One region of the Nonomuraea rosea genome, then DNA from elsewhere that is predicted to be linked to it. Evidence: riboswitches for the same ligand, from Rfam matches in the RefSeq annotation. Region 1 holds a riboswitch; each other region holds the start of a gene.
The links. A riboswitch is a leader RNA that binds a small molecule or an ion and turns the genes downstream of it on or off. The one in region 1 is predicted to bind thiamine pyrophosphate.
Positions count from the first base shown of each region.

Region 1 (3,266 bases):
GCCGAGCCCGGAGAAGACCAGGAACACCCCCAGCCAGAGCAGGAACATCCGCCGCCTGCCCAGCAGGTCTGCCGCCCGCCCGCCGAGCAGCATGAACCCGCCGTACCCGAGCACGTACGCGCTCACCACCCCGCTCAGCAGCCCCGTGGACAGCCCGAGGTCGGCCCGGATGGCCGGGAGGGCGACGTTCAGCATGCCGACGTCGATGCCCTCCAGAAATATGGCCCCACACAAAACGATCAGTACGCCCCACGAGCGGGCAGGCATCGCCATGACAAAACCCCCGGTTACCTTTAGGCAGGTCGGTTCTCTCTTGTAACCGTCCACATCATGCGGCAACATGGAATCTCGTGGAAGACGGCACTTTGGAATCACTCGGTTACTGCGAAGGCACCATGGACGACGACGACTACGACGTGCGCCAATGGGACGTCCGCGAGGGCTGCGAGGTCCGCCAGATCCTCGACCGCATCGCGGACAAGTGGTCGCTGCTCGTCATCGCCCTGCTCGACTGCCAGAGCCTGCGCTTCACCCAGCTCCGCCGCGAGATCGACGGCGTCAGCCAGCGCATGCTGAGCGTGACCCTGCGCCAGCTCGAACGCGACGGCCTGGTCACCCGCACGGTCCACCCCGTCGTGCCGCCCCGGGTGGACTATGCGCTGACGCCGCTCGGCCGCACCCTCCACCAGACCATCAAGTCCCTGGTCACTTGGACCGAGGAGCATCAGGAGGAGATCGCCGAGGCGCGTGTTTCCTACGATGCGCGACGCGCGACAATGGAGTCATGACCGTTCCTGAGATCGAGGCCAGTGCCATTCCCGCCGACGCCTATCTGCTCGACGTCCGTGAGCAGGACGAATGGCTGGCGGGGCACGCGCCGGAGGCCGTGCACATCCCCATGACGCAGATCCAGGGCCGGGTCGAGGAAGTGCCCGGCGACCGTACGATCTACGTCGTCTGCCGGGTGGGCGGCCGGTCCTTGCAGGTCGCGGCGTGGCTCAACCAGCTCGGGCGCGACGCGGTCAACGTCGGCGGCGGCATGCAGTCGTGGGAGTCCGCGCAGCGTCCGATGGTCAGCGAGACCGGCCAGGAGCCGTTCGTCGCCTGAAGTCACCCACTATGGCGGTTTCGCCGCCATTGAGGCATCATGAGGTCGCTAACTACAGATCGTCGCGGGAGCTCGGGGTCGCCGGGCTGAGAGGGCAGCAACTGGTCCGCTGCCGACCGCCTGAACCTGTCCGGGTAATGCCGGCGTAGGGAGTGTGCGATGTCGCATGCCGTCGACGAAGTTCCGCTGACCCTCGAAGGACGGCCACCGAAGACGCTGGGCGTGCTCGACCAGGGTGCGCTCTGGGCGAATCTCGGTGTCAGCCTGCTGGGCTTCTCCGGGGCGCTGTTCCTGCTCGACCCGCTCGGCAATGCCCCGCTGAGCCTCGCCGCCGCCCTCGCGGCGGCGGTGGTCGGCAGCCTGATCGGCACGGCCATGGTGGGCCTGTCCGCCATCCCCGGCACACGGACCGGGCAGCCGGCGATGGTGCTGCTGCGCGGGCTGTTCGGGGCGAAGATCTCCTACGCGCCCACGGTGCTGAACATCGTGCAGATGCTCGGCTGGGGCGCCTTCGAGCTCTGGGTGATCGCCAAGGCCGCGACCGCGATCTTCGGGTCGGTGCCGTACCAGGTGTGGGTGATCGTGGCGGGGGTGCTCACCACGGCGCTCACGATCTGGCCGCTCGGCTCGATCCGCCTCCTGCGCCGGTACGTCACCGTCGGCGTGATCGTGTCGCTGATCTGGTTCGGCTGGTTCTTCCTGACCGAGGCCCAGCCGCAGACCGGGGGGTCGTGGACGGCGTTCGCCCCGGCCGTGGACTACGTGATCGCCCTGTCGGTGTCGTGGGTGCCGATGGCCGCCGACTTCGCCAGGCACTCCAGGTCGAGCAGGGCCGCGTTCGCCGGCGTGGTCGGCGGTTACACGCTGGCGCAGGTGGCCTGCCTGGGGCTGGGCGTCTACGCGGTGGCGATGGCCGGCGCGGGCGCGGTGCAGGCCGACAGCACGGCGGTGTTCGCGCCCTTCGTGGCGGTGCCGCTGGGCGCGCTGTTCTTCGGCATCCTGGTGCTGCGTGAGACCGACCAGTCCTTCGCCAACGTCTACTCCACCACCGTCTCGCTGCAGAACCTGATGCCGCGCGTGGACCGGCGCGTCTTCTCGGTCGCGATCGGGATCCTGACGGTCGCGATCGCCCTCGTGGTGGACGTCACGTCGTACGGCGCGTTCCTGGGCGTGATCGGGGCGGTGTTCGTGCCGATGTTCGCGGTGCTGGCGGTCGACTATTTCCTGCTCGGCGGCTCCCACCGCTGGAACACCGCGGAGAACGCGCCCTCGCGCTGGTCGATGCTGGTGCCGTGGGCGCTCGGCTTCGTCGCCTACTGGCTGACGACCTCCACCCCCACCGTCGCGGCGTGGGACGGGCTCTGGCAGTCGGCCCGCGAGCTGATCGGCTTCACCCGGCAGACCTGGATGAACGGCGCGCTGGGCGCGGCCCTCGTGGCCGCCGTGGTGACGCTGCTCATCGGCTGGCCGCGACGGCGCTCATCCGCCCGCTGAGGTGCGCCTTTCCACGTTGAGCAGGTGCTGCTTGGCGGCCACGCCACCCGCGTAGTCGCCGAGCTCGCCGTCCTCGCGCACCGCCCGGTGGCACGGCACGATCACGCAGATCGGGTTGGAGGCCAGCGCGTTGCCGATCGCCCGCAGCGCGCGCGGCCTGCCGATGCTCTCGCCGATCCGCTCGAACGTGGTCGTCGTGCCGTAGGGGACGCCCATCGTCTTCTGCAGCACCGTGCGGGCGAAGGATGTGGCCAGCGACAGGTCCACCGGCGTGGCGAACGCCCGCAGGCGGCCGGAGAAGTAGGCGTCCAGCTCTCTGCGCACCGGGTCGAGCCGCCGCGGATCGGGCCCGATGAACGTGCCCACATGCCTGCTGAGCAGCTCGAACACGCTGTTTTCCGGCTCGAAGCTGCAGGCCGCGATGCCCTTGCCGGTCACGGCGAGCACCATTCTGCCCACGGCGCCGTCATAGGTGCCGAACGCGATGTCCGGCGGTGTCTCACCCTTGTAGGTGCTGGAGGTCACGCGCAGCAGGGCATCGAGATCGCCGCTCGACATAGCCTCACCCTCCCACCCGCCGGGAATCACCGTGACCGCAGCGTATCGGACGGATCGCCCGACGCACCCACCGCGCCACGTGCACTATGGAGGAGTGGGGGACGAA
Region 1 is NZ_BAABDQ010000013.1:247,226-250,491, reverse strand. It holds gene ABEA43_RS29165 (MFS transporter) at 1-273, opposite strand, end outside; gene ABEA43_RS29160 (winged helix-turn-helix transcriptional regulator) at 396-788, shown strand; gene ABEA43_RS29155 (rhodanese-like domain-containing protein) at 785-1,108, shown strand; TPP riboswitch at 1,163-1,277, shown strand; gene ABEA43_RS29150 (purine-cytosine permease family protein) at 1,268-2,602, shown strand; gene ABEA43_RS29145 (methylated-DNA--[protein]-cysteine S-methyltransferase) at 2,588-3,160, opposite strand; gene ABEA43_RS29140 (sensor histidine kinase) at 3,255-3,266, shown strand, end outside.

Region 2 (3,266 bases), on a different contig from region 1:
CGGGCCTCAGAAACCGAGGGCTTGGGCACGCCGCTTGACCTCTGTGTGACGGCCGGCCCTGATCGCCTCAATGGGCGACCCTGGCAGGGACTCGTCTGGGGTGAAGAGCCAGCGCAACGACTCCACATCGTCGTAGCCGGCGTCCAGCAGCACGGTCAGTGTGCCGGGCAGGCCCTTCATCACGTCCTTTCCATCCAGGAACACCGCAGGCACCTGTGGCCCGCCGCCCCCTCGGCGCACGCCTAGGAGCTTGTGGTCCTTGAGGAGTTGCTTGGCCCGCCCTAGCGATAGGTCCAGGCGCGAGGCCACTTCGGGGAGAGTGAGCCACTCGTCAACGAGCTGGTCGGTCTCCCGGTCGATCTGTGCAACAGAAAGCGTCACGAAACCACAACTACCACATGCCGTGCTTGCTCAAACAACACAATCCCGTAGGGAGACCTCTGGATCTACCAGGCGTTCCACGTCGAGACGGTGTCCGGCGTCGATGATTCTGCGCCCCTGTACGAGGTCGCGCGGCCGATCCACGGCGAGCACGGCGGCGAGGGCGTCGTCGCCGGTGAGCCAGACGGCCGACCACTTGCCGCCGGGATCGCCGCGGTAGACGAGGCGCTCTCCGGCCGGATGGTGGCCCGCGTACTGGACCATGTGCCCGAACTGCTCCGACCAGAAGTACGGCACCGGATCGTAGGCGACCTCCTCCCCCAGCAGGCTCGCCGCGGCGATCTCGGGGGCGTTGAGCGCGGTGTCCCAGTGCTCGACCCTGAGCCTGGTCTGCCAGCGGCGCGACCACCAGGCCGCGCAGTCGCCGACGGCGACGGTGTTCGGCAGCGAGGTGCGCAGGTATTCGTCGGTGACGACGCCGTTGTGCAGGTCGATGTCGGCGTCGGCCAGCCAGCCGATCGCCGGGCGGACGCCGATGCCGGTGACGACCACGTGGGCATCGACGAACTCGCCGCCCACCAGCCGCACGCCGCCCTCGTCCACCGAGTCGACCATGGTCTCCAGGCGCAGGTCGATGCCGTCGTACCAGGGCTCGGTGCGGGCGCCGAGCTCGGCGCCGACGGCGGTGGCGAGCGGGGCGGGGCCCGCCTCGACGACCGTCACGACGCAGCCCGCGCGACGGGCGGCGGTGGCCACCTCGGCGCCGATCCATCCGGCGCCGATGATCGCGACGCGGGCGCCGGGGACGAGCATGGCCCTGAGCTCGTGGGCGTCGTCGAGGGTGCGCAGCACGTGCTGGGGGCCGTCGCCGGGCAGCGTGATCGGCTCGGCTCCGGTGGCGATCACCAGGCCGTCGTAGCCCAGCTCGCCCTCGGTGGTCTCGACGACGCCGCTGCGCAGGGACTTGGCGCTGACGCCCGGCCAGAAGTCGACCTCCATCGCGGCCAGGTCGGCCTCGACGAAGCTGGTGTCGGCGTCGCCGAGCAGCACGGCCTTGGACAGGGGCGGGCGGTCGTAGGGGCGATGCCGTTCTTCGCCTATCAGGGTGATCCTGCCGTTGAATCCCCGTCCGCGCAGCGCCTCCACCGTGCGTACCCCGGCCAGTCCCGCTCCTACCACCACGACATGGTTCACGTTCATGACCATAACGGGGGCGGTGTCTGGACGCCGCACCGAGGCCGTAGGCTGTGGAGGAGAGACGCGCGGGAGTCCGGCGTGACCGGGCTGAGAGGAAGGCTGCACGGGCCTTCGACCGCAAGACACCTGATCCGGATCATGCCGGCGAAGGGAGCGCAGGTGGACGTGATCGTGGGTGGCGGGGTCGTCGGGCTGTCCGTCGCCTGGCGGCTGGCTCGCGCGGGGCGGCCCGTCACCGTGGTGGATCCGGCTCCGGCCTCCGGGGCCTCGCACGCGGCTGCGGGGATGCTGGCCCCGGTCAGCGAGGTCACCTACACGGAGGCGCCGTTGCTGCGGCTCGGGGTGGCCTCGTTGCGCCGCTGGCCGGCGTTCGCCGCCGAGCTGGCCGCCGACGCGGGGCTCGGTGATCCGCGGACCGGGCTGGACCTGCGCTCCGAGGGGACGCTCGACGTGGCGTTCGGGGCCGACGACCTGGTGGCGCTGGATGAGCTGGCGGCGTACATGGACAAGCTCGGGCTGCCGGTCGAGCGGCTGACCGGGCGCGAGTGCCGCCGTCTGGAGCCCATGCTGGCGCCTTCCGTGCGCGGCGGGCTGCTGGCTCCCGGCGACGCCTGGGTGGATCCGCGCCGCGTGACGGCGGCGCTGCTCGCCGCTCTGGAACGGCTGGACGTGCCGCTGGTACGTGAGCACGCCACCGGGCTCCTCCGCGAGGACGCCGGCCGGGACGGCACGGGCGACGGCGATGACGGCGATCGCGCCGGCCGGGGCAGCATGGGTGGCGATCGCCCAGGACTGAGCGGTGGAACGGGCGGCGGGAGCGGTGGCAGGGTCGTGGGGGTGCGGCTTCGGGATGCGCCGGACATATCGGCTGATCGGGTGATCCTGGCGGCCGGGGCGTGGAGTGCCGAGCTGGCCGACGTGCCGGTGCGGCCGGTCAAGGGGCAGATCATGCGGTTGCGTTCCCCGCAGCCGCTGCTCGGCCGATGCGTGCGCGGCACCGTGCACGGCGCGTCCGTCTACCTCGTCCCCAGGGGCGACGGCGAGCTGGTGGTCGGGGCCACTCAGGAGGAGATGGGGTTCGACACCAGGGTGACCGCGGGCGGGCTCTACGAGCTGCTGCGCGACGCCAGGGAGCTGGTGCCGGGCGTCACCGAGCTGGAGGTCGCCGACGTGGTGGCGGGCCTGCGGCCGGGCACGCCGGACAATCTGCCGCTCATCGGCCCGAGCGGCACGCCGGGGCTCACGCTGGCCACCGGGCACCACCGGGGCGGCGTGCTGCTGGCCCCGCTCACCGCGGCCGTCCTGCTGGGCGAGGAGAGTGAGGCGGCGACATTGTGCTCACCCGCGAGATTTCGGGATATTTCATGAACGTGACGATCAACGGAGCTGCGCACGAGGTGGCCGACGGCACGACCGTGGCGCAGGCCGTACGCACATTGACGACGGCCACCACCGGAGTGGCCGTGGCCGTGAACGACGAGGTGGTCACGCGGAGCACGTGGGAGACGACGGTGCTCGGCGACAGTGACCGCATGGAGGTGCTGACGGCGGTGCAAGGTGGATGATCTGATCATCGCCGGGGAGAAGTTCGCTTCCCGGCTCATCATGGGGACCGGGGGCGCGCCCTCGCTGGAGGTGCTCGACCAGGCACTGGCCGCCTCGGGGACCGAGCTGACCACGGTGGCCAT
Region 2 is NZ_BAABDQ010000007.1:299,198-302,463, reverse strand. It holds gene thiE (thiamine phosphate synthase) at 1-29, opposite strand, end outside; gene ABEA43_RS19815 (Rv2175c family DNA-binding protein) at 7-381, opposite strand; gene ABEA43_RS19810 (NAD(P)/FAD-dependent oxidoreductase) at 412-1,575, opposite strand; TPP riboswitch at 1,634-1,748, shown strand; gene ABEA43_RS19805 (FAD-dependent oxidoreductase) at 1,717-2,946, shown strand; gene thiS (sulfur carrier protein ThiS) at 2,943-3,143, shown strand; gene ABEA43_RS19795 (thiazole synthase) at 3,136-3,266, shown strand, end outside.
Region 2: another riboswitch for thiamine pyrophosphate. It lies ahead of ABEA43_RS19805 (FAD-dependent oxidoreductase); the one in region 1 lies ahead of ABEA43_RS29150 (purine-cytosine permease family protein).

Region 3 (3,266 bases), on a different contig from region 1:
CATCTGGCTCACGAGCGTCGTGAACGCGCTGAGGATCGTCGCCGGTGCGATGTTGCTCCACACGTCGTTCGTGCCGAAGTGCATCATCACGATGTCGGGCTTGGTCGCGGCGAGCCAGCCGGTCAGCTGGTTCTGGCTCGCCACGTTGGTGGCCAGGAAGCCGCCGTGGCCCTCGTTGTCCCCGTCGTGCGTGACCCCGCAGCCCTGCGGCGGCAGGGTGCCGACGAAGTCGACGTTCGTGTAACCGGTGCTCTGAAGCCTGTTCCAGAGCAGGGCCCGCCAGCAGCCGGGGGATCCGGTGATCGAGTCGCCCAAGGGCATGATCCTGGTGGCGGCGGCACTGGCCGGCGCGGTGGTCGCGAAGATGACCGCCCCCGCCACCGCCAGCATCGCCGCCAGCACGGCGCTGGTCCTGCGCATCGTCTGCTCTCCCGTCGTAGCCTGCGCAGATCGTAGGAGCGCGCGGGTACGGCGGGAAGTGAGCCCTCGTCAGGTGGACCGGCGACCTGCGAAGACGCCGGGTGCGGCATGTAACTTTCAGCGGTGCCTGGCCACGGCGAGCGGGCAGGGGGCGTGGTGCAGCATGGCCTGGCTGACCGAGCCCATCAGCATCCCGGCGAGCTGGCCGTGCCCGCGCGAGCCCACCACGAGCAGGTCCGCGCCCGCCGCCGCTTCGCGCAGCACCTCGATGGGGTGGCCGTGCACGACCTCCGCGATCACCTCCACCTCCGGGTCGAGGTGCCCGGCCAGCACCTCCTGCAGGGTCTGCCTGGCGTCCTGCTCGCTGACGGGATCGGCGGGCGCGAAGCCGTCCGCCTGCGGCCAGGCCCAGGCCTGTACGGCGCGCAGCCGCGTACCGTGGCGTCTGGCGTAGTCGAAGCCGAAGTCGAGCGCCCGGTGCGCGCCCGGCGAGCCGTCCACCCCGACGACCACCTCCCGGCCCTGCGCGCCGCCCCCGGGGGACGGGCGGTCGCGGACCAGAACCACGTCCGTCAGAGCATGCGCCGCGATCCCGTGCGCGACGGACCCGACCAGCAGCCCGCGGACGCCGCCGATCCCGCGGCTGCCCACGACCAGCAGCTCGGCGTCGTCCGCGGCCTTGATCAGGGCGGAGCGGGGGTCGCCGGGCAGCAGGACGGTCTCCACGCCGAGCCCGGGCCGCTCGCGCAGCGCCCGGTCGCGGGCCGTGGCGAGCACGGTCTGCGCGCCTTCGCGCATCCAGCGGTTCACCTCGGCATAACGGCCGGCGGCCGGCTCGCACACCCACCTCGGGACGGCATGGGCGACCGTCAGCGGAGCCTGGCGCAGCGCGGCCTCGACGGCGGCCCAGCCGGTGGCCTCCAGCCCGGCGCGGGAGCCGTCCACCCCCACGATGATCACGACGTCAACTCCTCAGCGCGTAGCACTCCACCTCGGCACGGCGGAACGGCAGTCCCTTGTCCGTGGAGTCCTGAGCGCATTTGCGTTCGGACTTGCTGAGCCGCAGCGTGCCGCAGACGGTCACGCCGGAGTAGGTGCGGCAGTCGAGTGTGCGGTCGGTTCTGCCGATGCGATAGAGCTCCCTGACCGCCGAGCGGCATCGCGCCTTCCCCGTGTCGGCGTAGCGGCACTGGGCGGTCAGGGTGGCGTACTGCTCCTTGCTCACCTCGTGCTGGTCCATGCCGTCCCCGGAGGCGGCGGTCGCGCCGAGGGTGGCCATCATCACCACGAGTCCTGCGAAAGCGGCGATCTTTTTCATGTTTCCCCTGATGGGACCGTACCGCCAGGGGCGATCGCCAAACCTCCGGCCATGGGAGGCCCGGAAAATGGGGGGTTTCGCGCGCTATGTGGCGTGGGTACGATCACCGCCGACCAACGCGGGAGCCCGGTGCGGACCGGGCTGAGAGGACGGCTGACAGCCGCCGACCGCCAGAACCTGCTCCGGATAATGCCGGCGAAGGGAGTTTGCGCGATGAGTGACGCGCGTTTCGCAAAGATTTACACCGGTGACCTGCGGGTGCCGATGCGGCAGGTGAACCTGTCGGACGGCTCGTCGGTGACCCTGTACGACACCTCGGGCCCGTACACCGACCCCGCCGTCGAGACCGACGTCCGGCGGGGGCTGCCGCGCCTGCGGGAGCGGTGGATCGCGGCGCGCCGGGCGGCGGGCGAGCCGGTGACGCAGGTCGCCTGCGCCAGGCGGGGGCTGGTGACCAGGGAGATGGAGTTCGTGGCGGTGCGCGAGGGCGTCACCCCCGAGTTCGTACGGCAGGAGGTCGCCGCGGGCCGGGCCATCATCCCCGCGAACGTCAACCACCCCGAGTCCGAGCCGATGATCATCGGCCGCAACTTCCTCGTGAAGATCAACGCGAACATCGGCAACTCCGCCGTGACCTCCTCCATCGAGGAGGAGGTGGAGAAGATGACCTGGGCGACCCGATGGGGCGCGGACACCATCATGGACCTGTCCACCGGCGACGACATCCACGAGACCCGCGAATGGATCATCAGGAACTCCCCGGTCCCGGTCGGCACCGTGCCCATCTACCAGGCGCTGGAGAAGGTGAAAGGCCGCCCCGAGTCCCTGACGTGGGAGGTCTACCGTGACACCCTGATCGAGCAGTGCGAGCAGGGCGTCGACTACGTGACCGTGCACGCGGGGGTGCGGCTGGCGTACGTGCCGCTCACCGCGCGCCGCAAGACCGGCATCGTCTCGCGCGGCGGCTCGATCATGGCCGCCTGGTGCCTGGCGCACCACCGCGAGAGCTTCCTGTACGAGAACTTCGACGAGATGTGCGAGCTCCTGGCCCGCTACGACGTGTCGTTCTCGCTCGGCGACGGGCTGCGTCCCGGGTCGATCGCGGACGCCAACGACGAGGCCCAGTTCGCCGAGCTGCGCACGCTCGGGGAGCTGACCGGGATCGCGCGGGCGCACGACGTCCAGGTGATGATCGAGGGGCCGGGGCACGTGCCCATGCACAAGATCAAGGAGAACGTCGACCTGCAGCGCGAGCTCTGCGACGACGCGCCGTTCTACACGCTCGGGCCGCTCGTGACCGACATCGCGCCCGGCTACGACCACATCACCTCGGGCATCGGGGCCGCCATGATCGGCTGGTACGGCACCGCCATGCTCTGCTACGTCACCCCCAAGGAGCACCTCGGCCTGCCGAACAGGGACGACGTCAAGACGGGCGTGATCACGTACAAGATCGCGGCCCACGCGGCGGACCTGGCCAAGGGGCATCCGCAGGCGCAGGCGTGGGACGACGCGCTGTCGGACGCCC
Region 3 is NZ_BAABDQ010000051.1:22,408-25,673, reverse strand. It holds gene ABEA43_RS58980 (cellulose binding domain-containing protein) at 1-420, opposite strand, end outside; gene ABEA43_RS58975 (universal stress protein) at 538-1,380, opposite strand; gene ABEA43_RS58970 (hypothetical protein) at 1,385-1,738, opposite strand; TPP riboswitch at 1,847-1,959, shown strand; gene thiC (phosphomethylpyrimidine synthase ThiC) at 1,952-3,266, shown strand, end outside.
Region 3: another riboswitch for thiamine pyrophosphate. It lies ahead of thiC (phosphomethylpyrimidine synthase ThiC); the one in region 1 lies ahead of ABEA43_RS29150 (purine-cytosine permease family protein).